DNA from 3 places in the Streptacidiphilus sp. BW17 genome. Region 3 is predicted to be linked to each of the others. Evidence: predicted binding sites of a transcription regulator. Region 3 holds the regulator's gene; each other region holds the start of a gene.
What was found. Region 3 encodes HrcA, which represses chaperone genes, less so after heat shock. Its sites were predicted from a motif close to TTNGCACTCNGNNNNNCNGAGTGCNAA; they were not measured.
Positions count from the first base shown of each region.

Region 1: a site for HrcA is predicted at 4,611-4,637, ahead of ABH940_RS22570 (FmdB family zinc ribbon protein). Genes of this name have one in related genera too.
Region 2: a site for HrcA is predicted at 4,059-4,085, ahead of groES (co-chaperone GroES). Genes of this name have one in related genera too.

Region 1 covers NZ_JBGCCR010000019.1:7,687-17,334, reverse strand. The annotation lists gene ABH940_RS22595 (ArnT family glycosyltransferase) at 1-1,443, shown strand, start outside; gene ABH940_RS22590 (phosphatase PAP2 family protein) at 1,484-2,191, opposite strand; gene ABH940_RS22585 (sigma-70 family RNA polymerase sigma factor) at 2,512-3,483, shown strand; gene ABH940_RS22580 (hypothetical protein) at 3,597-3,779, shown strand; gene ABH940_RS22575 (hypothetical protein) at 3,797-4,081, opposite strand; gene ABH940_RS22570 (FmdB family zinc ribbon protein) at 4,265-4,600, opposite strand; gene ABH940_RS22565 (potassium/proton antiporter) at 4,743-6,242, opposite strand; gene ABH940_RS22560 (penicillin acylase family protein) at 6,595-9,465, shown strand; gene ABH940_RS22555 (5-formyltetrahydrofolate cyclo-ligase) at 9,473-9,648, opposite strand, start outside.
Region 2 covers NZ_JBGCCR010000009.1:69,565-79,212, reverse strand. The annotation lists gene ABH940_RS13660 (hypothetical protein) at 1-151, opposite strand, end outside; gene tsaB (tRNA (adenosine(37)-N6)-threonylcarbamoyltransferase complex dimerization subunit type 1 TsaB) at 332-1,012, shown strand; gene rimI (ribosomal protein S18-alanine N-acetyltransferase) at 1,009-1,611, shown strand; gene tsaD (tRNA (adenosine(37)-N6)-threonylcarbamoyltransferase complex transferase subunit TsaD) at 1,601-2,689, shown strand; gene ABH940_RS13640 (SAM-dependent methyltransferase) at 2,694-3,893, opposite strand; gene groES (co-chaperone GroES) at 4,233-4,541, shown strand; gene groL (chaperonin GroEL) at 4,635-6,269, shown strand; gene ABH940_RS13625 (LysR family transcriptional regulator) at 6,418-7,323, shown strand; gene ABH940_RS13620 (WhiB family transcriptional regulator) at 7,400-7,717, opposite strand; gene ABH940_RS13615 (response regulator transcription factor) at 8,183-8,794, shown strand; gene ABH940_RS13610 (sigma-70 family RNA polymerase sigma factor) at 8,989-9,612, shown strand.
Region 3 covers NZ_JBGCCR010000007.1:71,860-81,507, forward strand. The annotation lists gene ABH940_RS10990 (PhoH family protein) at 1-881, opposite strand, end outside; gene ABH940_RS10995 (ribonuclease Z) at 986-1,933, opposite strand; gene ABH940_RS11000 (histidine triad nucleotide-binding protein) at 1,938-2,303, opposite strand; gene ABH940_RS11005 (PDZ domain-containing protein) at 2,410-5,670, opposite strand; gene ABH940_RS11010 (16S rRNA (uracil(1498)-N(3))-methyltransferase) at 5,749-6,492, opposite strand; gene dnaJ (molecular chaperone DnaJ) at 6,548-7,690, opposite strand; gene hrcA (heat-inducible transcriptional repressor HrcA) at 7,775-8,806, opposite strand; gene htpX (zinc metalloprotease HtpX) at 9,079-9,648, shown strand, end outside.

The sequences.
Region 1 (9,648 bases), on a different contig from region 3:
CTGGGCGCGAGCGGCGCGTCCGCTGCGGGCGGTTCGACGTCCGGTGCTGGTGGCGGCAGCGGCGGGGGAGCGGTCGCGGGTGGCGCCAACTTCGGCGGGACCTCGGGCGCGGGGCGACTGTTCAACGACATCCTCGGCGGGCAGATCTCCTGGCTGATCCCCTTCGCGGTGATCGCGCTGGTCGGCGCACTGGTGCTGCGTGGCCGACGCCGCCGGACCGACATGCAGCGGGTGTCGCTGCTGCTGTGGGGCGGCTGGCTGCTGACGCACTACGTCGTCTTCAGCTTCGCCTCGGGGACCTTCCACCCGTACTACACGACGATGCTGGCCCCGGCGATCGCGGCGCTGACCGGCGCGGGCGGGACCATGCTGTTCCGCGCGCTGCGTTCCCCGTCGCGGAAGCCGGTCTGGGCGGCGGTGCTGCCGGCCGCGGTCGTGGTGTCGGCGGTCTGGGCGGCGGTTCTGCTGCGGCGGACGACGTCGTTCGCGCCGTGGCTCTGGCCGACGGTCGCGGTGTTGGCAGCGGCCGCTGTGGTGGCGCTGCTGGTCGCCCGCTTCGGCGTGAGCGCGGCACTGGTCGCGGTGCGCGGACGCCTGCTCGCCGTGGGCGCGCTGACGGCGGCGCTCGCCCTGCTGGCCGGTCCCGCCGCGTATGCGGCGGACACCGCCACGGCGGGCGCGATCCAGGGCGTCAACCCGACGGCCGGTCCGACCACGGCGGGCGGCTTCGGCGGGATGCCGGGCGGTGGTCGCGGCGTCGGCGGCGCGGAGGGCCGCGCAGGTTTCCGGGGCGAGCTGCCGGGCGGTAGCGGTGGCGCGCCCAGTGGTACCGGGCAGGGCGGGTTCCCCGGCGGCCTGGCCGGGGGCGAACAGCCGGGCATGTCCGGGGGCGGCGGCTTCGGTGGCATCGGCGGCTCTGGCAGCTCTGGCGGCTCGTTCGGTGAGGGTTCCGCTCGAAGCGGGACGCATGCGGGCCTTGGCGGCGCGGCTGGTTTCGGCGGCGGAGCGGGCGGTCCCGGCGGAGTTGTGAGCTCGGCGCTCCTTTCTTACCTGGAGCGGAACCAGGGCGGCGCGACGTGGCTGGTCGCCGTCTCCAGCGCGCAGACCGCGGCGGACATGATCCTGCAGTCCGGGGGCAGGCCCGTGATCGGCATGGGCGGCTTCACCGGCTCCGACCCGGCGATGCCCCTCACCAAGCTGAAGTCGTACATCGCCTCCGGCAAGCTGCGCTACGTCCTGCTCGACAGTGCAAGCGGCGGTTTCGGCGGCGGCATGGGCGGACCGGGCGGCGGCCAGGCCAACAGCGCGGCCACGGCCTACGTGAAGTCGACCTGCACGGTCGTGCCCGCCTCCGCCTACGGCGCGGGCAGCAGCACGAGCAGCAAGACCACGGCGACCACGGCCACGTCGGGCCAGACGCTCTACGAGTGCACCAAGGGCTAGTAACAGGTCCTGGCTGTGCCGGTCGCTCGATCCCTCCGCCTCACAGCGGGTCCGCGGTGCTCCGCTGGACCCGCTGTGAGGCGCGCGGGCGCAGGCGACGGAGCTCGGCGTCGCGCAGTCCGGGTCGTCGGCTGTCGACGGCCGCCGTCACCGCGCAGAGCGTGAACCCGGCCAGGAACCAGCCGGCCAGCACGTCGCTGGGCCAGTGCACGCCGAGGCCGATGCGGGTCCAGCTGACCAGCAGCACCGACCCGCCCGCCACAGTCGCGGCGAGCACCCGCGCGGAAGATCGTCGAAGCCTGGGCCAGGCGATCGCGAGCAGCAGCGGCAGGATCGTCGCCGCCGTCATCGCGTGCCCGGACGGGAACGCCCAGTCGGTGGCGACCGCCACGGGATGCGGCAGCGCCGGGCGGGGGCGCGCCACGGCCTCCTTGACGCCCACCTCCAGGGCCGCCTGAACCACTCCACAGGCCGTCGCCCAGACGGCGGCGATCCGCGCGCCGCGCCACCAGAGCCAGACCACCACCACGGCCAGCAGCACCCGCAGCACCGTCGGCTCCAGGACGGCGCTGATCGTCCGCATCGAGCCGGTCCAGGCGGCCTGGCGCAGGGCGGCGTTGTGCAGGTGCTGGTCGACGGCGAGGTCGAACCGGAGCAGCGGCTGCCAGGGCGCCTCGACGAGGGCCAGCATGGTGCCGAAGAGCAGCAGGAACGCTGCCGCGCCCGCCCACAGGCGCCATTCCCGCACGTCAGGCTCCCTCTGCTCGGCTCTCGTCGGCATCTCTCAAGGGCCCGATCCGTCACCGAGTCGGTGACCACATTTCGTCGCGCGGGGAACCAGGGCCAGGCGGACAATCGTCCCAGAGAGTGATAGAACCGGACGTCCGCCCCACCGTAACCGGGCGACGACGCTGCGTCGATGATCGGGAATAACCCGCCAGCATACTGCGACCGGCGAAGAAAAACACCACTTCGGGAATGATTCTTCGGAACTCGTCGTTGAGCCGTTACGTAAGCAGTTCCCAGGTACGGGCCAGCCAGGCCCGTCACGTCCCCGAGGGAGTACGTATGGCCACCCGTGCCGTCGTCCGCGGCAAGGCCGATCGGACCCGCTCCGTGCGGCCCACCGCAGGTGAGGCCGACCGCGACCTCGTCGGTATGTACCTGGACGAGATCGCCCGGACCCCGCTGCTGGACGCGGAGCAGGAGGTTCAGCTGTCCACCCGGATCGAGGCCGGCGTCTTCGCCGAGCACCTCCTCGAAGCGGGGCAGACGGTCGGTGACGCCACCGAGGACGAGCTGCGTGCGATATCCGCGGACGGGCAGCGGGCGAAGGACATCTTCATCCGGTCCAACCTGCGCCTGGTCGTCGCCGTCGCCCGTCGTTACCCGCGCAGCGGGTTGCCGCTGCTGGACCTGATCCAGGAGGGCAACGCCGGGCTCGTCCGTGCCGTCGAGAAGTTCGACTTCGGCAAGGGCTTCAAGTTCTCCACCTACGCGACCTGGTGGATCCGTCAGGCGATCACCCGGTCGATCGCCGACCAGTCGCGCACCATTCGCCTCCCCGTCCACCTGGTCGAGGAGCTGGGCCGGATCCGTCGCGTCCAGCGCGAGAAGTCCAAGGAGCTCGGGCGCGACGCCGAGCTCGCCGAGGTCGCGGCCGAGCTGGACACCACCGAGGACCGGATCAAGGACGTCCTGGACTGGGCACGCGACCCGGTCAGCCTCAACATGACCGTCGACGACGACGGTGAGACCCAGTTCGGCGACCTGGTCGAGGACACCGGCGCGGAGTCCCCCGAGGACGCCGTCATGGTGATGATGCGTCGTGAGGAGCTCGAGCGCCTGATCGACCGGCTGGACGACCGCACCGCCTCGATCATCCGCTCCCGCTACGGCATCGAGGACGGCCGCGAGCGGACGCTCACCGAGGTGGGCAAGCAGCACGGCCTGACCCGTGAGCGCATCCGCCAGATCGAGAAGCACGCGCTCGCCGAGCTCCGCAAGATCGCCGACCACGCGGGCTTCGAGGCCGCGTGACACGTGTAAGACCGCGTCAGCGGTCGGGCGACGCCGAGCCCCCGCCAAGAGCCCCCGTTTCACCCCAGGTGGAGCGGGGGCTCTTGGCATCCCGTGCCGCCTACCCTGGAGGGATGAGCGGCAGGGATGACGAGCAGAGCAAGGCCAGGCGGAGGATCGTCTTCGACGACCCGGTCAGCGGGCGCGGCAAGGACGACACCGACTCGGGCTGGGGCGAGGAGCGCAGCGAGGGCGCTCAGCGTCGGGACCTGGACTGGTACCTGCGCGAGACCCCGCCGCACCACGGGGACAAGTAGTCCGGCGTGCGGCCGGCTCAGCTGTGCTGCGCCGGTGGCATGGCGGGCGGCGGCTCGGCTGCGACCTGCGGGAACGCACCCGTCTGAGCATGGGCGCGCGTTCCGGCGGCCGCTGCTGATTCACCCGATCCGGGAGGCTGTCGCAACGATCCGACGGCGAGCGTCGTCGCCGCGACGAGCAGCCCGGCGGCGACAGGACCCGGCCGTCGCCGCACCGGCCCGGGCAGCCGATGCCGCCCGCGTCCCGCGCGGATGGGCGGGAAGGCGGCGATGCAGTAGGTGGGCGGGATCGAAAGGGACATGCTGGCCTCCTCCGGAGCAGGTTCTTCGCTACGGGGACAACGCTGCCGCGAGGCGGGGACCAGAACCAGGAGGGGCTGCACAGCCTGTGGACAACTCCGGGCTGTGGAGAACTTCTCCTCAAAAGGGTGAGCTGCATGACGTAGGGGCGAGGCCCCTGTCATGCAGCTGCAGCTCTGCCGAGCTCAGGCCGCCGAGCCGGAGGAGCCGGACGAGGAAGCGCTGGAGGACGAGCCCGAGGAGCTCGTGGAGGAGCTCGACGAGGAGGACGACGAACCCGAGGAGCTCGACGAACCCGAGGAGCCCGACGCCGAGCCCGCGGAGGTGATGCTGCTGCTGGACGACGAGCGGCTGTCGGTCCGGTAGAAGCCGGATCCCTTGAAGACCACGCCCACCGCCGAGAAGATCTTGCGCAGCTTGCCGCCGCACTCGGGGCACTCGGTCAGCGCGGCGTCGCTGAACTTCTGCACGGCCTCGAGACCGTTGCCGCACTGGGTGCACTGGTACTGGTACGTCGGCACTTGTTTCCTCCTGGCACTCTAAGGCTATGAGTGCTAACGATCCTCAATGATGCGGCATTCCGGGTGGAGAAGTCCACTGATCGGGGATGTGAGCCTGGGTACTCCACCTCGCCCCGGCCGCCCTCCGGGGCGGCTCGCGGCCTCAGTACTCGGTGCGGGTGCCGCTGAGCCAGCCGGCCAGTTTGCCGCCCTGGTCGACCGCGCGGATCCGCCGCTCGGCCCGGTCGCGGACCTGGTCGGTGGCCACCACCAGTAGGTCGTCGCCGTGCCGCAGCAGCGTGGTCGGGCCGGGGACGAAGCTCTCGCCGCCGCGCACGATCAGGGTCACCGCCGCTCCCTTCGGCAACCGCAGCTCGCTGATCTCGACGCCCGCGAGACGTGACTCGGGCCCGACCGAGACGGAGAGGAGATGGCCGTGGAGTCGCTCCAGCGGGGCCGATTCGACCTCCAGGTCGTCGGCGTGGGCGGAGTCGGAGATCCGCAGGCCGCGTGCCAGCCACGGCAGGGTCGGGCCCTGGAGCAGGGTGAAGACCACCACCAGCAGGAAGACCGTGTTGAACAGCTGGTCCGCCCCGGGCACCTTGTGCACCACCGGGATGGTGGCCAGCACGATCGGCACCGCGCCGCGCAGCCCGGCCCAGCTCAGCAGCACCTGCTCACGCCAGGTGATCCGGAACGGCGTCAGGGTCAGCAGGACCGAGGCCGGGCGGGCGGCCAGCACCAGCACCAGACCGACCACCAACGCGGGGACGATCGCGTCGGCCATGGTGTGCGGGTTCACCAGCAGCCCCAGCATCACGAACATGCTGATCTGCGCGATCCAGGCCAGGCCCTCGGCGAAGCCGCGGGTGGCCGGGCCGTGGGGGAGCCTGGCGTTGCCGAGCAGCAGAGCGCAGATGTAGGTGGCGAGGAAGCCGGAACCGTCCAGCAGCGCGCCGCCCGCGTAGGCGAGGATCGTCAGGGCGACGACCGCGATCGGGTAGAGGCCCGAGGAGGGCAGCGCGACATGGCGCAGCGTCAGCGCGCCCAGCCGGCCCACCACCAGGCCGACCACGACCCCGATGGCGAGCTCCGCGATCACGGTGCCGGTGAGCACGTACCAGGAGTCGATCGGCCCGGCGGTGGCGAACGCGACGACCAGGATCACCACGGGGGCGTCGTTGAACCCGGACTCGGCCTCCAGCAGTCCGCTCAGCCGGGACGGGAGCGGGACGCGGCGCAGCACCGAGAAGACCGCCGCCGCGTCGGTCGACGAGACGACCGCGCCGAGCAGGAGTGAGACGCGCCAGTCCGCCCCGGTGAGCAGGTGCGCGCCTACCGCGACGACACCGACGCTGATCGCGGTGCCGATCGTGGCGAGCACGGCGGCGGCCGGGACCGAGGGTTTGATGTCGGACCACCAGGTGCCGAGGCCGCCCTCGGCGAGGATCACCACCAGTGCGGCGTAGCCCAGGACCTGGGTGAGCTCGGCGTTGTCGAAGGTGATGCTGCCGATGCCGTCATGGCCGAGCAGGACGCCGATGCCGAGGTAGAGGAGCAGGCTGGGGAGCCCGCTGCGGGAGGAGAGCCGGACCGCGGCCACGGCCACCAGCAACACCAGGGAGAACAGCAGGAGGAGCAGATCGAGCCGGTGGACGGACACGCAGGGGCACCTCGCGCGCTGGGCCTGCCGCTTCCCGTAGGGAAGCGGGGGTTCACAGCAGAATCGTTGCTTCCACTTGTCTGGAGCAAGATTTTACCGATCTGACGGCGCATTCACCGCGCGGTCCAAAGGGTGGTCACCAGCGCGGACACGATGTCCGGCGGCGGTCGGGTACCGCTCCGGCGCTGTTCGAGCAGGCCCCGGACAGGCAGCGGCCCAGCAGCCGTCGGAGACCCGCTCCGCCCGCGGCGCGACCGCCGCGCGTCATGGGTTCCGCTTCGGGTGTTAGCGTCAGCACCGCCGCTCTGCGCGGTACGCCGCGGTAAAGTCACTGCCCCTCACAAGGACCCTGATGCCCCGCTCCTCCCGTCCCAAGCGCCCCAAGAAGTCGCGTCGCCTTCGTTTCATGGTGGTGCTGGTCGTGCTGCTGCTCGTCGGCGGCGTCGCCTTCGGCGGCTGGTACGGCGTGCGCCAGGTGCGCGCGTCGCTGCCGCAGACCACCGGCACGATCCACCTCCAGGGCGTCACCGGCCCGGTCCAGGTGATTCGTGACTCCTCGGGCATCCCGCAGATCTACGCGTCCAGCCCCGAGGACCTGTTCATGGCCCAGGGCTACGTGCAGGCGCAGGACCGGTTCTGGCAGATGGACGTGGACCGTCACATCACCAGCGGGACGCTCTCGTCCATGTTCGGCTCGGGACAGCTGCAGACCGACGCCTTCATCCGGACCATGGACTGGCAGGGCGTCGCGCAGCAGGAGTTGCAGAGCCAGCTCTCGCAGACCACCAAGGACTACCTGACCGCCTACACCGACGGCGTCAACGCGTGGCTCAAGCAGCACCCGGGCGGGGCGGGGGCGTCGCTGGAGTACGCGCTGCTCGGCGTCGCCCACAGCGGCTACAAGCCCGCGCCGTGGACGCCGGTGGACTCGGTCTCCTGGTTGACGGCGATGGCCTGGGACCTGAGCGGCAACATGCAGCAGGAGATCGACCGTTCGCTGCTGTCGGGGACCTTCAACACGCAGGAGATCTCGCAGCTCTACCCGTCGTACCCCTACACCACCAACGGCACGATCCTGAAGACCGGTGAGGTCTCCAAGGACGGCACCTACGTTCCGGCCGAGGGCGCCCGGACGGCGCCGGTGGTCTCCGACGGCTCCGGCTCGTCGAGCTCCTCCAGTTCTTCCAGTTCGTCGGGGTCTCCGAACACGTCGGGCTCGTCGAGCAAGTCCGGCGGCGCGACCAACGCCTCGTACCAGACGGCCGGTGGCAGTTCCGCGGCGCAGGGCGCGCAGACGGCCGCGCAGGCGCTGGCGAACAACCTCTCCGTGCTGCCGACCATGCTCGGTCGCCCGGGCGCGGCCGGGATCGGGTCCAACTCCTGGGTGGTCGACGGCGCGCACACCACGACCGGCAAGCCGCTGCTGGCCAACGACCCGCACCTGTCGCCGCAGATGCCGTCCATCTGGTACCAGATGGGCCTGCACTGCACGACCGTCAGCGCGCAGTGCCCGTTCGACGTCACCGGCTTCACCTTCCCCGGCATGCCCGGCGTGATCATCGGCCACAACCAGAGCGTCTCCTGGGGCTTCACCAACGTCGGCACCGATGTCCAGGACCTCTACCTGGAGCAGGTCAACAGCGACGGCACCTACCTCTACGACGGCAAGAACCTCCCGCTGGTGACCCGTCAGGTGAGCATCCCGGTGGCCGGCAGCTCGCCGCAGACGATCACCATCCGCTCCACGCAGGACGGCATGCCGATCATCTCCGACCACAGCACGCAGGAGCAGAGCGTCGGTGTCAGCGCGCCCGTCGACGGTGCCGCGCCCCCGCGCGGCGGCGGCTACGCGATCGCGCTCAAGTGGACCGCGCTGACGCCGAACAAGACCATGGACGCGGTCTTCGAGCTCGACAAGGCGCAGAACTTCGGCGAGTTCCGCGGCGCGGCCAAGGACTTCTCGGTGCCCGCGCAGAACCTGATCTACGCGGACACCAAGGGCGACATCGGCTACCAGATGCCGGGTCAGGTCCCGATCCGGCCGAAGATCGCCGGTGACGACGGCACCTACCCGCAGCCCGGCTGGGACTCGCGCTACAAGTGGACCGGCCAGTACGTGCCGTTCGACGCGCTGCCGTGGGTGGAGAACCCGCCCGAGGGCTACATCGTGACGGCCAACCAGGCCGCGGTGGACCCGAACTACCCGTACCTGATCACCAACGACTGGGACTACGGCACCCGCGCCAAGCAGATCGACACGCTGATCCAGGGCAAGCTCAACGGCGGCGGCAAGATCTCGCCGGACGACATGGCCTCGATCCAGCAGGACGACACCAGCGTCTTCGCCAAGTCCCTGGTCCCGTACCTGCTCAACGTGAAGCTGACCGGCTCGTACTACACCCAGGCCCAGGACCTGCTGCGCGGTTGGAACTTCCAGCAGGACGCGGGCTCGGCTGCGGCGGCCTACTACAACGCGGTCTGGTCGAACCTGCTGCACCTGGCCTTCGACGAGAAGTTCCCGGCGTCCGTGCGTTCCACTACCGACTGCATCATGGTGGTGCCCGCCAGCCAGCAGGGGCTGCCCGCGGACGACGTCAACGGCACCCCGCAGCGCGTCCGCACCTGCGGACTGCGCGACGACGCGACCGCCCAGCCGGACGGCAACGACCAGTGGACCACCGTGGTTGGCGCGGTGCTGGACCAGCCGAACAGCGAGTGGTGGAACTGGACCGACGCCACCGGCAAGCAGTACTCCGGCCGGGACAGCCTGCTGGCCCAGGCGATGGTCGACGCCCGCAAGCAGCTGACCTCCCTGATGGGCAAGGACATCAGCACCTGGAGCTGGGGTCGGATCCACACCCTGGAGCTGCAGGAGCGCACCCTCGGCTCGGACGACTCGAACATCGCCTCGGGCGCGGTCCACTGGCTGCTCAACCGCGGCCCCTACGAGCTGAGCGGCGGCAGCGCGGCGGTCGACGCGTCCAGCTGGGACGCGGCCAACGGCTTCACCGTGGACGAGGCCCCGTCGATGCGCATGATCGTCGACCTGTCCGACTTCGACGCCTCCCAGTGGATCAACATCGGCGGCGCGTCCGGGCACGCGTTCAGCGCGAACTACGACGACCAGATGCAGCTGTGGGCCAACGGCCAGATGCTGACCTGGGCCTACAGCAAGCAGCAGGTCCAGGCGGCGGGCAAGGCCACACTCACGCTCGAACCCTGAGAGGGAGTCAGGCGGTTCGGCCGCCGACGTCGAACACGACCGTCCGGGCGGGCGTCACCACGGCGTCCACCGGGCGGTCGTGTGCTTCCGTCGGCAGACCGGGCAGCAGCTCGGCGTCGAAGAGCAGGGTGACCAACCGGGCCGCCGAGCCGGCCGAGGCGAGCCGGGCCAGCACCCGGTCGT
Region 2 (9,648 bases), on a different contig from region 3:
CCGCGGACGCGGAGGCCGAGGGGACCTTGCCGGGTGGTGCGGCGACCGTCGCGGACGCGGAGTTCTTGGCCTGCACGGCGAGCAGGGTGACGACGGCGAGGGCTCCCGCGGTCAGCACGGTGACCACCGAGCCCGAACCGAGTTTCGCCACGGTCTCTCCTCCCACTCCTCCGACCGACCGAGTGGCCGACCGTTTCTGCGGACGTGGCGCACACACGCGTGTGCGAGGGCCACGACCGGGTCCAAGCCTCTCATCCTCCCAGCCGCGACGAGCACAGGCGGGCGGGCGTCTCGCGGATGAGCAGTCCGGGCCACCGACTAACCTGGGTGCGTGCTTCTGCTTGCGTTCGACACCGCCACGCCCGCCGTCACCGCCGCCGTGTACGACACCGACACCCGTACCGTCCGGGCCGCTGCCGACCAGGTCGACGCGCGCCGCCATGGTGAGCTGCTGCTTCCCACCATCGACGCGGTGCTGCGCGAGGCGGGCACGCCCAAGGAGTCGCTGGGCGGTGTGGTCGTCGGCGTCGGACCGGGCCCGTACACCGGTCTGCGGGTCGGCCTGGCCACGGCCGCCGCGTTCGGGCACGCGCTCGGCATCCCCGTCTACGGCGTCTGCTCGCTCGACGGAGTGGCCCGCGCGGCGCGGGACGCCGGGGTGGTGACGGGCCCGTTCGTCGCCGCCACGGACGCCCGCCGCAAGGAGGTCTACTGGGCCCGCTACGACGCCGCCGGCGTCCGGGTCGAGGGCCCGGCGGTCGACCGCCCGGCGGAGATCGCGGAGAGGGTGGCCGGGCTGCCCGCCGTCGGCGCGGGCGCGCTGCTCTACCCGGACGTCTTCACCGACATCCCGACCGGTGCGCCCGAGCACCAGTCCGCCGCCGCGCTCGCGGCCTTCGCCGCGGACGCGCTCGCCTCGGGCACGCCGCTGCTGCCGCCGACCACCGCGCTCTACCTGCGACGGCCGGACGCGGAGGTCCCGAAGAACTACAAGACGGTGCTCCCCGCATGACCGCCGGTACCGCGCAGCTGCCGGAGACGGCGCGGACTCCCGCCACGCTGCGCGAGATGCGCTGGTGGGACATCGAGGCCGTGCTCGTACTGGAGCGGGAGCTCTTCCCCGACGACGCGTGGTCGGTCGGCATGTTCTGGTCCGAGCTCGCCGACGCCCGGCACCCGGGCGCGACCCGCTGGTACACCGTCGCGGAGCAGGGTGAGGGGGAGGGCGACGGCGCGGGCGCGGGCGCGGGGCGCCGGATCGTCGGCTACGCCGGGCTGATGGCGATCGCGGGCGAGGGCGACGTGCAGACCATCGCGGTGGCGCAGGACCAGTGGGGCACCGGCCTCGGCGCCCGCCTGCTGCGACGGCTGATCGACCAGGCCGCCGAGGCCGAGTGCAACGACCTGCTGCTGGAGGTCCGGGTCGACAACGACCGCGCCCAGCGGCTCTACCGGCGCTTCGGCTTCGCGCCGGTCGGCATCCGCCGCAACTACTACCAACCGTCCGGCGTGGACGCCCTGGTGATGAGTCGTCAGATGACGGACACCGACGGACACGACGACGCAGACCGCGTTCAGAGAAGCGAAGGAACAACAGACGATGGCCGCTGACGAACCGCTGGTCCTCGGGATCGAGACCTCCTGCGACGAGACCGGCGTCGGCATCGTCCGGGGCACCACGCTGCTCGCCGACGCCGTCGCGTCCAGCGTCGACGAACACGGCCGCTTCGGCGGCGTCGTGCCGGAGATCGCCAGCCGCGCGCACCTGGAGGCGATGGTCCCCACCGTCCAGCGCGCGCTGGACACGGCCGGGATCAAGGCGAGCGACCTCGACGGCATCGCCGTCACCGCCGGTCCCGGCCTGGCCGGTGCGCTGCTGGTCGGCGTCAGCGCGGCCAAGGCGTACGCCTACGCGCTCGACAAGCCGCTCTACGGCGTCAACCACCTCGCCTCGCACATCTGCGTGGACCAGCTGGAGCACGGGCGCCTGCCCGAGCCGACCATGGCGCTGCTGGTCTCCGGCGGGCACTCGTCGCTGCTGTTCACCGAGGACATCACCAGCGAGGTCCGCTCGCTCGGCGCCACCATCGACGACGCCGCGGGAGAGGCCTTCGACAAGGTCGCCCGCCTGCTCAACCTGGGCTTCCCCGGCGGCCCGGTGATCGACCGCTACGCCAAGGAGGGCGACCCGAAGGCCATCGCCTTCCCGCGCGGTCTGAGCGGTGCCAAGGACCCGGCGTACGACTTCTCCTTCTCCGGCCTCAAGACGGCCGTCTCCCGCTGGGTCGAGGCCAAGCGCCGAGCGGGCGAGGAGGTCCCGATCCGGGACGTCGCCGCTTCGTTCCAGGAGGCGGTGACGGACGTGCTGACCAGGAAGGCGGTCCGTGCCTGCAAGGACGAGGGCGTCGACCACCTGATGATCGGCGGCGGCGTCGCGGCCAACTCCCGTCTGCGGGCCATGGCCCAGGAGCGCTGCGAGCGCGCGGGCATCACGCTGCGCGTCCCACGCCCCAAGCTCTGCACCGACAACGGCGCGATGGTCGCCGCCCTCGGCGCGGAGATGGTCCGGCGCGACCGCAGGCCGTCGGCCTTCGACCTCTCCGCCGACTCGTCCCTCCCGGTCACCGAGACGCACGTCCCCGCGCCGGTCCCCGCGTCCCACGACGAGCTGCACCGGCTGTCCGAATAGGCCGTCACCCGTTGGTGGCCGGTTGCCCGATCAGCATGACCGGCGCACCGGCCGCCCGGGTCAACACCACGACGGCCGAGTTCGCCCCTTCGGGCTTCACCTTCCGGCGCAGCTCCTCGGGCTCGATCGCCGAGCCGCGCTTCTTGACGACCAGCGTGCCGATGCCGCGCTCGCGGACCAGCGCCTTCAGCTTCTTGAGGTTGAACGGCAGCGCGTCGGTGATCTCGTACGCGGTCGCGTAGGGGGTCGCCGTGAGCTGATCCGACGTCAGATACGCGATGGTCGGGTCGATCAGGGTCGCGCCGCCGAGCTGGTCGCGGAGCTGCCCGGCCACCTCGGCGACGAGATGGGCGCGGATGACCGCGCCGTCGGGCTCGTACAGGTAGCGGCGGACGGGCCCGGTCTCCGGGTCCGGGAGCAGGCCGCCCGTCAGGCTGGCGCCTTCCGGCAGCAGCGTCGCCCGGTGCGGCCGGTCCGGCTCCGGCTTCGAGCCGAACCAGAGCGCGGCCTCCTTCACGTCCCCGCGGTCGGAGACCCATTCGGCCTCGGCGTCCTCGGGCACGGCCTCGTGCGGGATTCCGGGCGCGACCTTGAGCGCGGCGACGGGCGCCTTGCGCGCCGCCTCGATCGCCCAGCTGAGCGGCGGCGAGTACGCCTCCGGATCGAAGATCCGGCCGCGCCCGGTGGCCCGGCGGGCGGGGTCCACGAAGACCGCGTCGTAGCCTCTCGTGTCGACCTCGGTCACGTCGGCGCAGCGGGTCTCGATCAGCCCGCTCAGCCCGAGGGCCGCGGCGTTCGCCTCGGCGGCGGCGCAGGCGAGCGGGTCCCGGTCCACGGCCAGCACCCTGATCCCGGCCCGTGCGAGCGCGAGGGCGTCCCCGCCGATCCCGGAACACAGGTCCGCGACGGAGCCGACCCCCAGCGCACGGAACCGCTCCGCGCGCCACTGGGCCACACCCGAACGGGTGGATTGCTCGACCCCGTTCGGCGTGAAGTACATCCGCTGCGCATCCGCCCCGAACTTCGCCGCCGCGCGGGTGCGGAGCCGTGCCTGGCTCAGCGCGGCGGACACCAGCCCGGCGTCGTACTCCCGCCGCAGGCGTGTCGCGAGCGCGAGCTCGTCACCGGGGGAGTAATCCCGCAACTCGTCCAGCAGGGCTTGGCCCTCGGGGGTGAACAGGGCACGCAACGCTTCGATCTCCACGAGGACATTCTGGCAAGTGGGGGGATCTTCCGAGCACGGCCACCATGGGCAGGCGGGTGAGCATGCACCTCAGGGGCGCGGGGAACTGCGCCACAAACCACCCGCCCACGTGGCCCGCCGAACGGGCAGGACCATCCGCTCATCGGTGGTTTCTCGCGCACCACGTTGGCACTCTGGTTGACCGAGTGCTAACCGCCGCCTACAGTCGTCGTTGGCACTCTCCACCAGAGAGCGCTAAGCGTGAGACGGTACGTCCGGCACCGCGACGACGGGCATGCCATGTCTTCACGCCCCAAGACATGTGTACCCCGTGAGATCTCCGAAGGGGGAGGTCGGATCGTGACGACCACCAGCTCCAAGGTTGCCATCAAGCCGCTCGAGGACCGCATTGTGGTCCAGCCGCTCGACGCCGAGCAGACCACGGCCTCTGGCCTGGTCATCCCGGACACTGCCAAGGAGAAGCCCCAGGAGGGCGTCGTCCTGGCTGTCGGCCCGGGTCGCTTCGAGGACGGTCAGCGTCTGCCGCTCGACGTCAAGGTCGGCGACGTCGTCCTCTACAGCAAGTACGGCGGCACCGAGGTCAAGTACAACGGCCAGGAGTACCTGGTCCTCTCGGCCCGCGACGTGCTCGCGATCATCGAGAAGTAAGACTCACCGCTCAGTCGGCTAAGTCGTGACCCGCCCCGGACGCCCGTACCACGGGGCCCGGGGCGCGGTTGTTTCGAGAGGGAACCCCTAGGCATGGCGAAGATCCTGCAGTTCGACGAGGACGCCCGCCGCTCGCTGGAGCGCGGTGTCAACAAGCTGGCCGACACGGTCAAGGTGACGATCGGTCCCAAGGGCCGCAACGTCGTGATCGACAAGAAGTTCGGCGCCCCCACCATCACCAACGACGGTGTCACCATCGCCCGCGAGGTCGAGCTGGATGACCCGTACGAGAACCTCGGCGCGCAGCTGGTGAAGGAGGTGGCCACCAAGACCAACGACGTCGCTGGTGACGGCACCACCACCGCCACCGTGCTGGCCCAGGCGCTCGTCAACGAGGGTCTGCGCAACGTCGCCGCGGGCGCCGGCCCGGCCGCCCTGAAGCGCGGTATCGACGCCGCCGTCAAGGCCGTCTCCGAGCACCTGCTCTCCGTCGCCCGCGAGATCGAGGGCAAGGACGACATCGCCGCCGTCGCCGCGCTCTCGGCGCAGGACACCCAGGTCGGCGAGCTCATCGCCGAGGCCATGGACAAGGTGGGCAAGGACGGTGTCATCACCGTCGAGGAGTCCAACGCCTTCGGTCTCGAGCTCGAGTTCACCGAGGGCATGCAGTTCGACAAGGGCTACCTCTCGCCGTACATGGTCACCGACCAGGAGCGTATGGAGGCTGTCCTCGAGGACCCGTACATCCTGATCAACCAGGGCAAGATCTCCTCGATCCAGGACCTGCTCCCGCTGCTGGAGAAGATCCTGCAGGGCGGTGCCTCCAAGCCGCTGCTGATCATCGCCGAGGACATCGAGGGCGAGGCGCTCTCCACCCTCGTCGTGAACAAGATCCGTGGCACCTTCAACGCCGTGGCCGTCAAGGCCCCCGGCTTCGGTGACCGCCGCAAGGCCATGCTGGGCGACATCGCCACGCTGACCGGCGCCACCGTCATCGCCGAGGAGGTCGGCCTCAAGCTCGACCAGGCCGGTCTGGACGTGCTGGGCAGCGCCCGCCGCGTGACCATCACCAAGGACGAGACCACCATCGTCGACGGTGCCGGCTCCGCCGAGGAGGTCGCCGGTCGCGTCGCCCAGATCAAGGGCGAGATCGACGGCACCGACTCCGACTGGGACCGCGAGAAGCTGCAGGAGCGCCTGGCCAAGCTGGCCGGCGGCGTCTGCGTCATCAAGGTCGGCGCGGCCACCGAGGTCGAGCTCAAGGAGAAGAAGCACCGCCTGGAGGACGCCATCTCGGCGACCCGCGCCGCGGTCGAGGAGGGCATCGTCGCCGGCGGCGGCGCCTCCCTGGTCCACGCGCAGAAGGTGCTGGACGAGGGCCTGGGCCTGACCGGCGACGAGGCCGTGGGTGTCTCCGTCGTCCGCCGCGCCCTGGTCGAGCCGCTGCGCTGGATCGCCCAGAACGCGGGCCTCGAGGGCTACGTCATCACCACCAAGGTCTCCGAGCTGACCGATGTCCGCGAGGGCTTCAACGCCGCGACCGGCGAGTACGGCGACCTGCTCAAGGCCGGCGTCATCGACCCGGTCAAGGTGACCCGCTCCGCGCTGGAGAACGCCGCGTCCATCGCCTCCCTGCTGCTCACGACCGAGACCCTGGTCGTCGAGAAGAAGGAGGAGGAGCCGGCTGCGGCCGGCCACTCCCACGGCGGCCACGGCCACGCGCACTGACGCTCCCGTCGCTCTGAGGCCCGGTACCCCCTGCGGGGTGCCGGGCCTCCGGCGTTCCGTTGCACCACGCACTTCGGGCAGGCGGAGCCGCGCATCAGTAGGGCCTCGCGCCCCCAGGCAGTGCAACGGCGCACCTATCCTTGACCCCGTGATCGAGGCCCGTCATCTCCGTGTCCTGCGTGCCGTCGCCCGTCAGGGCTCCTTTTCTGCTGCCGCGCGCGAGCTCGGGCTGACGCAGCCAGCCATCAGTCAGCAGATGAAGGCGCTGGAGAAGTCCGTCGGCACCCCGCTCGTCGTCCGCGTCGGACGGGGCGTCGCGCTGAGCGAGGCGGGCGAGGTGCTCGCCTCGCACGCCGCAGGCATCCTCGCCGGGCTGACCGCCGCCGAGGACGAGCTGGCCGGTATCGCCGGCCTCCGGGCCGGCCGCGTGCGGCTGGTGTCGTTCCCGACCGCGAGCGCCACGCTCGTGCCCCCGGCCGTCGCCGCGCTGCGTGCCGACTCGCCCGGGGTGCGGGTCTCGCTGACCGAGGCCGAGCCGCCGACGTCGATCGGCATGCTGCGGGCCGCCGAGTGCGAGGTCGTGCTCGCGTTCCGCTACCCCTCCTCGCCGGCGGACAACAGCGCCGAGGAGTGGAGCGACCTCGTGGTGACCCATCTGCGGGACGACCCGATGGTCGCGCTGCTGCCGACGAACCACCCGCTGGCGGGAAGCGGGGACGAGGGGCAGCTGGACCTCGCCGCGCTCGCGGAGGAGCCGTGGATCGCCGGGTGTCCGCAGTGCCGCGGGCACCTGGTGGACCTCTGCGAGGTCGCCGGCTTCACCCCGCGGATCGACTTCGCCACCGACGACTACCCGGCCGTGCTCGGACTGGTCGCCGCCGGCGTCGGCGTGGCCGTGCTGCCGCGCCTCGCGCTGGCCGCGACACGCGCGGACGGCGTGGCGGTCTTGCCGCTCGGCTCGGGCGTCGCCCGCGAGATCGTCGCGCTGACGCTGCCGGACCTGGAGCGGGTGCCGGCGGTGTCGTCGATGTTGGAGAAGCTGAAGGGCCGGTGACGACAGGCGCGGCCCCCCGCAGGGGGCGCCGCGCCCGTGCAGAAACGTTACGGCAGGGTCGAGGGCTGACCCGGAGTCAGTCGATCGGCAGCAGTGACAGCGGATCCATCGTGCGACGGCGCGCCCGTCCGAGCAGTTCCTCGCGTTCGTCCTCGGTCAGACCGCCCCACACCCCGTAGGGCTCACGTACTGCCAGCGCGTGTGCCCCGCACTGCGCGCGGACCGGGCACCGCATGCAGACCTCCTTCGCGGACTGCTCGCGCGAGCTGCGCGCCGCGCCACGCTCGCCCTCCGGGTGGAAGAAGAGTGAGCTGTCCACGCCGCGGCACGCGGCGGAGAGCTGCCAGTCCCACAGGTCTGCGTTCGGGCCAGGAAGCCGTGAGTAGTCGGCCATGGTCGTCATTCCCTTGCGTGGTGCTAGCGGTTCAGTACGAACTGATGGAAATATGACTCATGCAGATCTAACGGACAAGAGGCCATCAGCGTGGCACAACGTGCCGAAAACCATTAAATCCCATGAAAACGGACTAATGGGACGAAGGGAAGGGGTGCGTGTCCTGCATGCGGGTGCACTCGTTGGGCCTAAAGGCAAGCCCGACGAGGCGCGCGGGCGTCGTACGAGCGGCGCATTTTGCGCCGGTGCGCACCGCGAGGTGGATGATCCGTAGCGGGTCGACCACGTAGAGTGGTGGAGGCTGCTGCCAGACCGTAACTCATTCGGGTGACGGTCGTTGGGAGTGCGGAGGCGGCAAACGGCACGGGCGTCGGGGAAGACGCCGGTATGCCGGAGGCCGTGCCGGTGACGATTCGTACCAGCCAGGAGGCTCAACGTGACGCTCATCAGCTGCGGAGGCGGGTCATGACATCCGTTCTCGTCTGTGACGATTCCCCACTCGCCCGGGAGGCGCTCCGGCGCGCCGTGGCCACGGTCCCCGGCGTCGACCGGGTCACCACGGCCACCAACGGTGAGGAAGTTCTCCGCCGATGGGTCGCGGACCGCTCCGATCTGGTGCTGATGGACGTGCGCATGCCCGGCCTCGGCGGTGTGGAGACCGTCCGCCGGCTGCTCTCTGCGGACCCGGGCGCCCGCATCATCATGCTCACCGTCGCCGAGGACCTCGACGGCGTCGCCCTGGCGGTCGCCGCCGGTGCCCGCGGCTACCTGCACAAGGACGCGTCCCGTGCCGAGCTGCGTGCCACGGTCACCCAGGCGCTGGCCGACCCGACCTGGCGGCTCGCCCCGCGGCGCCTCCGCTGCGCGGAGATGGGCGCGGCCCCGACGCTGACGGCTCGTGAGATCCAGGTGCTGGAGGGCATGAGTCATGGCCGCAGCAACGCCGAGATCGGGCGCGAGCTGTTCCTCTCCGAGGACACCGTCAAGACGCACGCCCGTCGCCTCTTCAAGAAGCTCGGCGCGTCCGACCGCGCGCACGCGGTCGCGCTCGGTTTCCGCTGGGGCCTCGTCCGCTGATCCCCTCGCCGGGAGCTGTTTGGCTGCCGGGTGGGAGGCGGCGTGGCCCACTTCCCACCCGAGGGCGCACCATGGGGGTGTAGCGCGAAGTCGGGCCGGGCGGGGATGGTGGCGTGGGCGTGGTGGATAACGTTCCGATGCACAAGTCTGGGTGCGGTGTCACGTTTTCATCCATGACCAGGCACCATGGACCAGTGCGTGACGACGAGGCGAGCCCCGTGAGCGGGCCCGGCGTGCCCATCGGGTCGCTCGTGGTGCACGCGGTGGGTGGGGATCCCGAGGCGGTGGACGCCCTGCTCGCGCAGGTGCACCCGCTGGTCCTGCGGTATTGCCGCGCCCGGCTGGTCAGACTGCCGGGCAATGCGAGACACCATGTGGACGACGTGGCGCAGGAGGTCTGCCTGGCCGTCCTGTGCGCGTTGCCCCGCTACCGAGACGAGGGGCGCCCCTTCGAGGCGTTCGTCTACGGCATCGCGGCGCACAAGATCGCCGATCTGCAACGCGCGGCGATGCGTGGTGGGCCGGCGCACAGCGTCCCGCTCGGCGAGGAACTCCCTGACACGCCGGACGACGCGCTGGGCCCGGAGGAGCGGGCGCTGCTGAGCAGCGACGCCGCGTGGATGCGCGAACTTCTGGCGCTCCTGCCGGAGCGTCAGCGTGAGCTGGTCATCCTGCGGATCGCCGCGGGGTTCAGCGCGGAGGAGACGGGCGAGGTCCTCGGTATGTCGCCGGGGGCGGTCCGGGTGGCCCAGCACCGTGCGCTCTCGCGCCTGCGCGCGCTCGCCGAAGGCGGCGGGCCCGAGGGGCTCTCGGCCTGACCTGAACTTCGCGCCCCCGGATCGTGCAACTGGACG
Region 3 (9,648 bases):
CCCGGCAGGTCGATCTGGGTGATGTCACCGGTGACCACGATCTTGGAGTTGAAGCCGAGACGGGTCAGGAACATCTTCATCTGCTCGGCGCTGGTGTTCTGCGCCTCGTCGAGGATGATGAACGCGTCGTTGAGGGTCCGTCCACGCATGTACGCGAGCGGGGCGACCTCGATGGTCCCGGCGGCCATCAGCCGCGGGATCGAGTCCGGGTCGATCATGTCGTGCAGCGCGTCGTAGAGCGGGCGCAGGTACGGGTCGATCTTCTCGTAGAGCGTGCCCGGCAGGAAGCCGAGCCGCTCGCCGGCCTCGACGGCCGGGCGGGTCAGGATGATCCGGTTGACCTGCTTGGCCTGCAGCGCCTGGACCGCCTTGGCCATGGCCAGGTACGTCTTGCCGGTACCGGCCGGGCCGATGCCGAAGACGATGGTGTGCCGGTCGATGGCGTCGACGTAGCCCTGCTGGTTGAGCGTCTTGGGGCGGATGGACCGGCCCCGGTTGGAGAGGATGTTCGCCGTGAAGACGGCGGACGGACTCTCGTGAGCCTCCGGGCTGTTCGGGTCCTCCACCGCCTTGCGCAGCATGGCGATCGAACGCTCCACGGTGTCCTCGGTCAGGGGCTGGCCGGTGCGCAGCACCAGCATCATCTCGTCGAACACGCGCTGGACGAGAGCCGTCTCGGCCGGGTCACCGGTGGCGGTCACCTCGTTGCCACGGGCATGGATGTCGACGGCGGGGAAGGCTTTCTCGATCACGCGGAGGAGTGAGTCCCCGGTGCCGAGCACGGTCACCATCGGGTGCTTTTCCGGAATGACGATGCGTGCCTGGTTCTGCTTCGGCTGCGCATCCGTCTTGGTGCGAGTCTCGCCAGTTTGAGAAACCATGGGTCGGCCGCTCGGGCCTGCCTCATCCCATTTCACTGTCGGGTCCGTCTGATAGGGAAAGGGTACGACGGACGGAACGGCCGGGAACAATGATGCTGCGCTGCTCAGCGCGGATTCGCCAGTGGTTTACGGCCCGTTGTACGGGCGGGAACCGGCACCCGCATCAGGTCCTCGGCGACCACGATCTCGCCGTCGAAGTGCTTGCGGGCCTCGGTGAGGTGACCGTCCAGGTCCGGGTAGCGCTGCGAGAAGTGCGTCAGCACCAGCGTCCGCACGCCCGCCTCGGCGGCCACGCGGGCGGCCTGGGCGGCGGTGAGGTGGCCGTGCTCCTCGGCCAGGTGCGCGTCCGCGTCCAGGAAGGTCGCCTCGATGACCAGCAGGTCTGCTCCCTCGGCCAGGGCGTGCACGCCGTCGCAGAGCCGGGTGTCCATGACGAAGGCGGCCCGCTGCCCCGGCCGGCCCTCGCTGACGTCGTCCAGCGTCACCGGTGCCTGGCCGTCGCGCTGGAGCCGGCCCTCGCGCTGGAGCTGCCCGACCTCGGGACCGGCGATCCCCAGCTCGCGCAGCCTCCCGGGCAGCATCCGGCGGCCGTCCGGCTCGACGAGGCGGTAGCCGTAGGACTCGACCGGGTGGGAGAGCCGGATCGCCTGGAGCTCGAAGCGCGGGCCGGGGAAGGCCGCTCCCTCGCCCGCGACCGGCTCGGACCCCAGCGGCACCGTCTCGTGGAAGGCGCTCGCATGCCGGAGCCGCTCGAACCAGTGACCGCCCGACTCCGGGTAGTAGGCCGTGACGGGGTGCGGGACCCTGTCCAGGTTGATCCGCTGGATCACGCCGGGCAGGCCCAGGCAGTGGTCGCCGTGGAAGTGGGTGACGCAGATCCGGGTGATCTGGTGGGCGCTGACCCCGGCGTGCAGCATCTGCCGCTGCGTGCCCTCGCCCGGGTCGAACAGCAGGCCCTCGCCGTCCCAGCGCAACAGGTAGCCGTTGTGGTTCCGGTGGCGCGTGGGCACCTGGCTGGCCGTGCCCAGCACGACCAGCTCACGAGCCGACACCCCGTCAGACCAGCCGCTCGTGCAGCTCGCCGTTGCCGCCGCCCAGCACGTGCACGTGGGCGTGGAAGACGGTCTGCCCCGCGCCGCTGCCGGTGTTGAAGATCAGCCGGTAGCCGCTGTCGGCCACCTTCTCGTCCCCGGCCACCCGCCCGGCCTCGGCCAGCACCGTACCCGCCAGCGCCGGGTCCGCCTCGGCCAGCGCGGCGGCGTTCGGGTAGTGGGCCTTCGGCACCACCAGCACGTGGGTCGGCATCTGCGGGTTGATGTCACGGAAGGCGAGGGTGTGCTCGGTCTCGCGCACCTTGGTGGACGGGATCTCGCCCGCCACGATCCTGCAGAACAGGCAGTCCGCCTGGACCTCGCCGATCATCCCGCACGCTCCTCGCGTCAGCAGTCCTCGCTACGCGTGCATCGTACCGAGGACTGCCGACAGACTGGGCCGGAGCTCCGAAGAGGCTGCCTGAGGTCTGAAGGGACTAGAGCTCCGGCAGGGCCGGGGGTTGGGCCGCCGGGTGCTCCGTCAGGGCGGCGAGGGCGATCCGGACCGCCTCGTCCAGCTGCGGGTCGCGTCCCGCCACCCAGTCCTGCGGGGTGCAGACGACCTCGACGTCGGGGTCGACGCCGTGGTTCTCCAGGCCCCAGCCGTAGCCCTCCATCCAGATCGCGTAACGCGGCTGGGTCACACCCGTGCCGTCGACCAGCTGGTAGCGGCCGTCGATGCCGACCACGCCGCCCCAGCTGCGGACGCCCACGACCGGACCGAGTTTCAGCGCCTGGAAGGCCGCCCCGACGATGTCCCCGTCCGAGCCGGCGTACTCGTCCGTCACCGCCACCATGGGTCCCCGCGCGGCGTCGAACGGGTACGTGGTCGGGACGCTGTCGCGCGGGAAGTCCCAACCGACGACCCGGCGGTGGAGCTTCTCGATCACCAGCTGCGAGGTGTGGCCGCCGCGGTTCTCACGGACGTCCACGACCAGGCCCTCGCGCCCGATCTCGGTGCGCAGGTCGCGGTGCAGCTGCGCCCAGCCGTTGCTCACCATGTCCGGCACGTGCAGATAGCCGAGCCGTCCGCCCGAGACGGCGTGGACGTGGGCCCGGCGGTCCGCGACCCAGGCGTGGTAGCGCAGCGGCTCCTCGTCCGCCAGCGGGACCACGACCACCGTGCGGGAGTCGCTCTCACCGCTGCGCCGGACGGTCAGCCCGACCGGCTTCCCGGCCGTGCCGACCAGCAGCGGGGCCGGGCCGGTGACCGGGTCGACCGCCCGACCGTCGACCGCGAGCAGCGCGTCCCCGGCCCGTACCGCGACGCCGGGGGCGGCCAGCGGGGACCGCGCCTCCGGGGCGGAGGACTCGGTGGGCAGCACCCGGGCCACCCGCCAGACGCCCTGCTCGTCACGGGCGAGGTCGGCGCCGAGGAATCCCTGCCGACGCGCCTTGTCCGGTCCCTGCCCGCCTCGTGCCCCACCGCCCGGCGGGGTCACGTAGGCGTGCGAGGTGCCCAACTCACCCTGGAGTTCCCAGAGCAGGTCGACCAGGTCGCCGTGGCTGCCCAGCCGCTCCACCAGCGGTCGGTAGCGGGCCTGGACCGCGTCCCAGTCGACGCCGCCGAGGTCGGCGCGCCAGAAGTTGTCGCGCATCAGCCGGGCGGCCTCGTCGAACATCTGCCGCCACTCGGCGGTCGGGTCGACGGTCACCCGGATCCGGCCGAGGTCCACCGCGACCCGGTCGTCCTTCTCGTCCTTGTCGACCTTGCGGTCGGCGGGCAGCACCGTCAGCTCACCGTGGTCCCTGACCACCAGTCGGCTGCCGTCACCGGAGACCGCGTAGCCGTCCAGCGCGTCGACCAGGGTCTCGACCCGCAGCTTCTCGAGGTCGAACCGCTCCAGCGAGCTGCGCTCGGCGCTCGCATCCGGCGTGGCCCTGCCGGTGCCCAGGCTGCCGACCAGTGGGTGGTGCAGCCAGGCGACGCCGCCCTTGACCGCCTTCAGCTCTCCGTAGCGCCCGGACGGCACCGGGAACGGCACGATCCGGGCCGCAAGGCCGTCGGTGTCGACCACCGTGTCGGCCGCGGTGGCTGCCACGGTCCGGGGCGCGGCGCTGTCGCCGTCGCTTCCGGCGTCGGCCGTGGCGTCCGCTCCCCCGCCCGTGGCCCGGCCGTCGGGCTGCGGGCCGAACGGGGACAGCGTCTCCGCGGCCAGCGTGAGCAGGTACGGACGGGCGGCCAGCGGGAACGACAGGTCGAAGACGTGCTGGTCGTAGACCGGGTCGAAGTCACGGGCGGAGAGGAAGGCGAGGTGCTTGCCGTCCGCGGTGAACGCGGGCGACCAGTCGCGGAACCGGACCGGCGTCACCTCGATCGGCTCGGTCGACTCGCTGCCACCGACCGTGCGCGCCAGCCGGATCTGACGCATCATCCCCTCGGCCGCGGTCGAGTGCGACCAGGCCAGCCAGCGTGAGTCGGGCGAGAAGGCGAGCCCCTCGGCCTGCTCGAAACTGCTGCGGTCGACCTCGCGCAGCGCCTCCGGCTCCGCGACCGGGACGAGCAGGATCCGGCCGAGCCGGTCCGCCACCGCCAGCAGGCTGCCGTCCGGGGAGACGGCCAGCTCCTCGACCCGCCCCAGCCGCCCGCCCAGCACGCGACGGCCGTCGGAGAACTCCAGCGCGTCGTCGCCCTCGGCGTCGGTGACCCACACCGACGAGCCGTCAGGAAGCAGCTGCGGCAGCCGGTTGCGCACACCCGACGTGACGGCCAGCGCGCGGCTCGGGCCGTCACGGTGGGTCAGCAGGTGCACGGTGCCGCGCACCTCGACCACGCTGGCCCGCGCCTGCGCGTCCGGGGCGACCGTGCCGAGGTGGTCGGACGCGGCGATCGGGTACGGCTGCCGATCGGTCCGCGGCCCGCCCAGGGCGATCTCCAGCCGCTGCGGCCGGGTGCCCTCGTCGAGGTCGTTCAACAGCCAGAGCTCACCGGCGCAGTGGTAGACCACGCGACCACCGTCGGTGGCGGCGTTGCGGGCGTAGAAGCCGTGCTCGGTGTGGCAGCGCAGATCGCTGCCGTCCGGCAGGCTGGACCAGAGCCGGCCCACCGGCTCGCCGTCGTCCTCGCCGGCCGCGTGGTCGGAGAGGAACGCGATGCGGTCGCCGACCCACATCGGCGAGTCGATGTTGCCGTCCAGCTCCGCGTGGATCCGGCTGAACTCGCCGTCCTCCCCGGCGGAGATCCAGAGCCTGCCCGCCGTGCCGCCGCGATAGCGCTTCCATTGCGCGGGCTCGCGTCCCATCCCGGCCGAGGCCAACAGCACGCCGCCGGCCCCGAAGGCCACGCCGCCCACGCGGCCGTAGGGCAGCGTCCGGGCCGGGCCGCCGTCCAGCGGGACCGCGTGGGCCCAGGTGTGCGCCCGGGAGCGCCGGCCCTGAGTGCTCAGTGCCAGCACCTCGCCGGTCTCGCTCCAGCCGACGACGCTGGTCTTGGCGCTGCCCCAGTGGGTCAGGCGTCGGGCCGGGCCTCCGGCAACGGGCGCGACGTGCACCTCCGGCGCGCCGTCGCGGGTCGACGCCCAGGCCAACTGGGTTCCGTCCGGCGAGAAGCGGGGCCGAGCCGCCGGAACCCGGTCGGCGCTGACCCGCCAGGCACGGCCGCCCCCGACCGGCGCCAGCCAGATGTCGTCCTCGGCGACGAAGGCGACCAAGCCACCGTGGATGTCCGGGTAGCTGAGATATCCGTCTGTTGTAAGCATCACGCGCAAGCTAGCCGAGGCACCCGCTCCGCGCACGCGCATTTAGCGCACGCGAGTTGCCGCACGCGTAGTCGGCGGTTACCCCCAGCGCCCGCTGCGCCCCAGCAGCAGCGCGCCGGCGGCCACGCCCGCCGTGGAGGTGCGCAGCACGGACGGCCCGAGCAGGTACGCCCCCGCACCGGCGGTGGTGAAGGCGTCCAGCTCGTCCGGGGAGACGCCGCCCTCCGGCCCGACGACGAGGACCACCGAGCCCAAGACCGGCAGCGGCGCGGAGGCGAGCGCAGCGGCGCCCTCCTCGTGCAGGACACCCGGGACGGTGGCCGAGGCGAGCAGCGCGCAGACCTGACGGGTCGTCATCAGGTCCTGCACCACGGGGAAGCGCAGCCGACGCGACTGCTTGCCCGCCTCGCGCGCGGTGGCCCGCCACTTGGCCAGCGACTTGGCGCCCCGGTCGCCCTTCCACTGCGTGATGCAGCGCGACGCGGCCCACGGCACGACCTCGTCGACGCCGACCTCGGTCATCAACTCGACGGCCAGCTCGCCCCGGTCGCCCTTGGGCAGCGCCTGGACGACGGTGATCCGCAGCTCCGGCTCCGGCTCGTCCAGCACCTCAGTGACGGTGACGGCAAGGACGTCCTTGCCCTCCACCGAGGCGACGGCGCCGCGCACGCCCCGGCCCGCTCCGTCGGTGAGGACGACCTCCTCACCGACGGTCAACCGCTTGACCGAGACGGCGTGCCGCCCCTCCGCCCCGTCCAGGCGGACCAGCCCGCCCACGGGTGCGAAGCGGTCGGCGTCCAGCAGGAAGACGGGCGCGGTCACGTGCGTGCTCTTTCCGACGTGCTTCTTGAGGGTTGGTCAGCGACCGTTGAACGCGTCAGCGACCGTTGAATGCGTCTTTGAGGCGCGAGAAGAGGCCCTGCTGACCCGGTGCGAACTGGCCCGACGGGCGCTCCTCGCCGCGGAGCTTGGCGAGCTTGCGCATCAGGTCCTCCTGCTCGGCGTCGAGCTTGCTCGGCGTCAGGACCTCGACGTGCACTATCAGGTCGCCGCGTCCGCCGCCGCGCAGGTGCGTGATGCCCCGGCCGTGCAGCGGGATGGACTGGCCGGACTGGGTGCCGGGACGGATGTCGATCTCCGCCGCGCCGTCCAGCGTCTCCAGCGGGACCTTGGTGCCGAGCGAGGCCGCCGTCATCGGCAGGGTCACCGTGCAGTGCAGGTCGTCGCCGCGCCGCTGGAAGATCTCGTGGGCGTTCTCGGAGATCTCGACGTAGAGGTCACCGGCCGGGCCGCCGCCGGGGCCGACCTCGCCCTCGCCGGCCAGCTGGATCCGGGTGCCGTTGTCGACACCGGCCGGGATCTTGACGGTCAGCGTGCGGCGGGCGCGGACCCGGCCGTCGCCGGCGCACTCCGGGCAGGGGGTGGGCACGACGGTGCCGAAGCCCTGACACTGCGGGCACGGACGCGAGGTCATGACCTGGCCCAGGAAGGACCGGGTCACCTGGGAGACCTCACCGCGACCGCGGCACATGTCACAGGTCTGCGCGGAGGTACCGGGGGCCGCGCCCTCGCCGTTGCAGGTGTTGCAGACGACGGCGGTGTCGACCTGGATTTCCTTGGTGGTGCCGAAGGCCGCCTCCTCCAGATCGATGTCGATCCGGATCATGGCGTCCTGACCGCGCCGGGTCCGCGACCGCGGGCCGCGCTGGTTACCGGCTGCGCCGAAGAAGGCATCCATGATGTCGCTGAAGCCGAAGCCCGCGCCGGTCCCGAAGCCGCCGGCCCCACCGGCGGCGCCCGTGGACGAGAGCGGGTCGCCGCCCAGGTCGTAGACCTGGCGCTTGCTCGGGTCCGACAACACCTCGTAGGCGGCGTTGATCTCCTTGAACCGCTCCTGGGTCTTCGGGTCCGGGTTGACGTCAGGATGCAGCTCACGCGCCAGTCGGCGGAAAGCCTTCTTGATCTCGTCCTGACCCGCGTCCCGTCGGACGCCGAGTACCGCGTAGTAGTCCGTGGCCACCAAAATGCTCCGCTGTTCTCCGTCTGAGGCTCGTGCGCCTGCCGTGCGCCTGCCGTGCACCTGCGTGCTACTGCCGTGCTGCCACTAGGACGCGGCCAGGATCTGACCCACGTACCGTGCAACCGCCCGGACGGCCCCCATGGTTCCCGGGTAGTCCATCCGAGTCGGCCCGACCACCCCGAGCTTGGCGACGGTCTCCTCGCCGGAACCGTAGCCCACCGAGACGACGGACGTGGAATTGAGCCCTTCATAGGCGTTCTCGTGACCGATCCTGACCATCACACCAGGATCAGCGGTCTCCCCGAGTAGTCGAAGGAGTACCACCTGTTCCTCCAGCGCCTCGAGCACCGGCGCGATCGTGAGCGGGAAGTCGTGCGGGAACCGGGTCAGGTTGGCCGTGCCGCCCATCACCACGCGCTCCTCGGTCTGCTCGACCAGCGCCTCGTAGAGAGTGGAGAGCACGGTCGTGACGGAGGCCCGGTCCTGGAGCGCGAAGGTCTCGGGCAGGTCCTGCAGCAAGGTCGGCACCTCGGCGAAGCGCTGTCCCGCCGCCCGGGCGTTGAGCCTGGTCCGCAGGTCGGCCAGCATGACCTCGCCCACCTGCCCCGGGCAGTCGACGATGCGCTGCTCGACCCGGCCGGTGTCGGTGATCAGCACCAGCATCACCCGGGTCGGCGTCAACGGGACCAACTCGACGTGCCGCACCGTGGAACGGGTGAGCGAGGGGTACTGGACCACCGCCACCTGTCTGGTGAGCTGCGCCAACAGCCGGACCGTGCGCGCCACGACGTCGTCCAGGTCGACGGCGTGGTCGAGGAAGTTGGTGATGGCCCGGCGCTCGGCGACCGACATCGGCTTGACCTCCGTCAGCCGGTCCACGAACAGCCGGTACCCCTTGTCGGTGGGCACCCGGCCGGCGCTGGTGTGCGGCTGGTGGATGTAGCCCTCCTCCTCGAGGACGGCCATGTCGTTGCGGACCGTGGCCGACGAGACACCGAGGCTGTGCCGGTCCACCAGCGCCTTGGAGCCGACCGGCTCCTCCGTGCCGACGTAGTCCTGGACGATGGCCCGCAGCACCGCAAGCTTGCGGTCGTCGAGCCGGCGCTCCTCGGGCACGGTACGCACCTCCAGTCGGTCCGGTCGGCTTGCTGTGCTTGTCGCAGCGCTGCTCTTGCTGCAAGCACCGCTCGTACTGATCTCGTCACTACATCAGCTCTGGCACTCTGGACATACGAGTGCCAGGATCGGTCAGCTGTCAGTGTAAAGCGCGACGGTCCGCGACCGGAACGACTGGACCTCGTCAGACGTACCACATACCGAGGGCGGCCCACATACCGAGTGCGGCAAGGCAGAATTGCAGCCGCAGTTCACCGCCCAGGAGGGACACCATGTCCAGGACTCGTTTCGCGCCGGACCGCGGCCTGACCAGCCGCATGCTGATCACGATGTTCTTGATCGGCCTGCTGTTCGTGGTCTTCGTGGGCGTGCTGCTGGTCGTGCTGCGTGGCGCGTGGCCGATCGTCGTCATCATCGCGGGCGGCCTGTTCGTGGTGCAGTTCTGGTTCAGCGACAAGATCGCCGCGTTCAGCATGGGCGCGCGCGAGGTGTCGCCACAGGAGTACCCGGAGCTGCACGGGGCGGTCGACCGCCTGTGCGCACTGGCCGACATGCCCAAGCCGCGCGTCGCCGTGGCCCAGAGCGACATGCCCAACGCCTTCGCCACCGGCCGCAACGAGAAGAACGCTGTGGTGTGCGTCACCACCGGTCTGCTGCGGCGCCTGGAGCCGGAGGAGCTCGAGGGCGTCCTCGCGCACGAGCTGTCCCATGTCGCGCACCGCGACGTCGCGGTGATGACCATCGCCGGCTTCCTCGGCGTGCTGGCCGGCATCATCACCCGCGTCGGCCTGCAGTTCGGCATGTTCGGCGGCTTCGACCGCCGGGACAACCGCGACAACGAC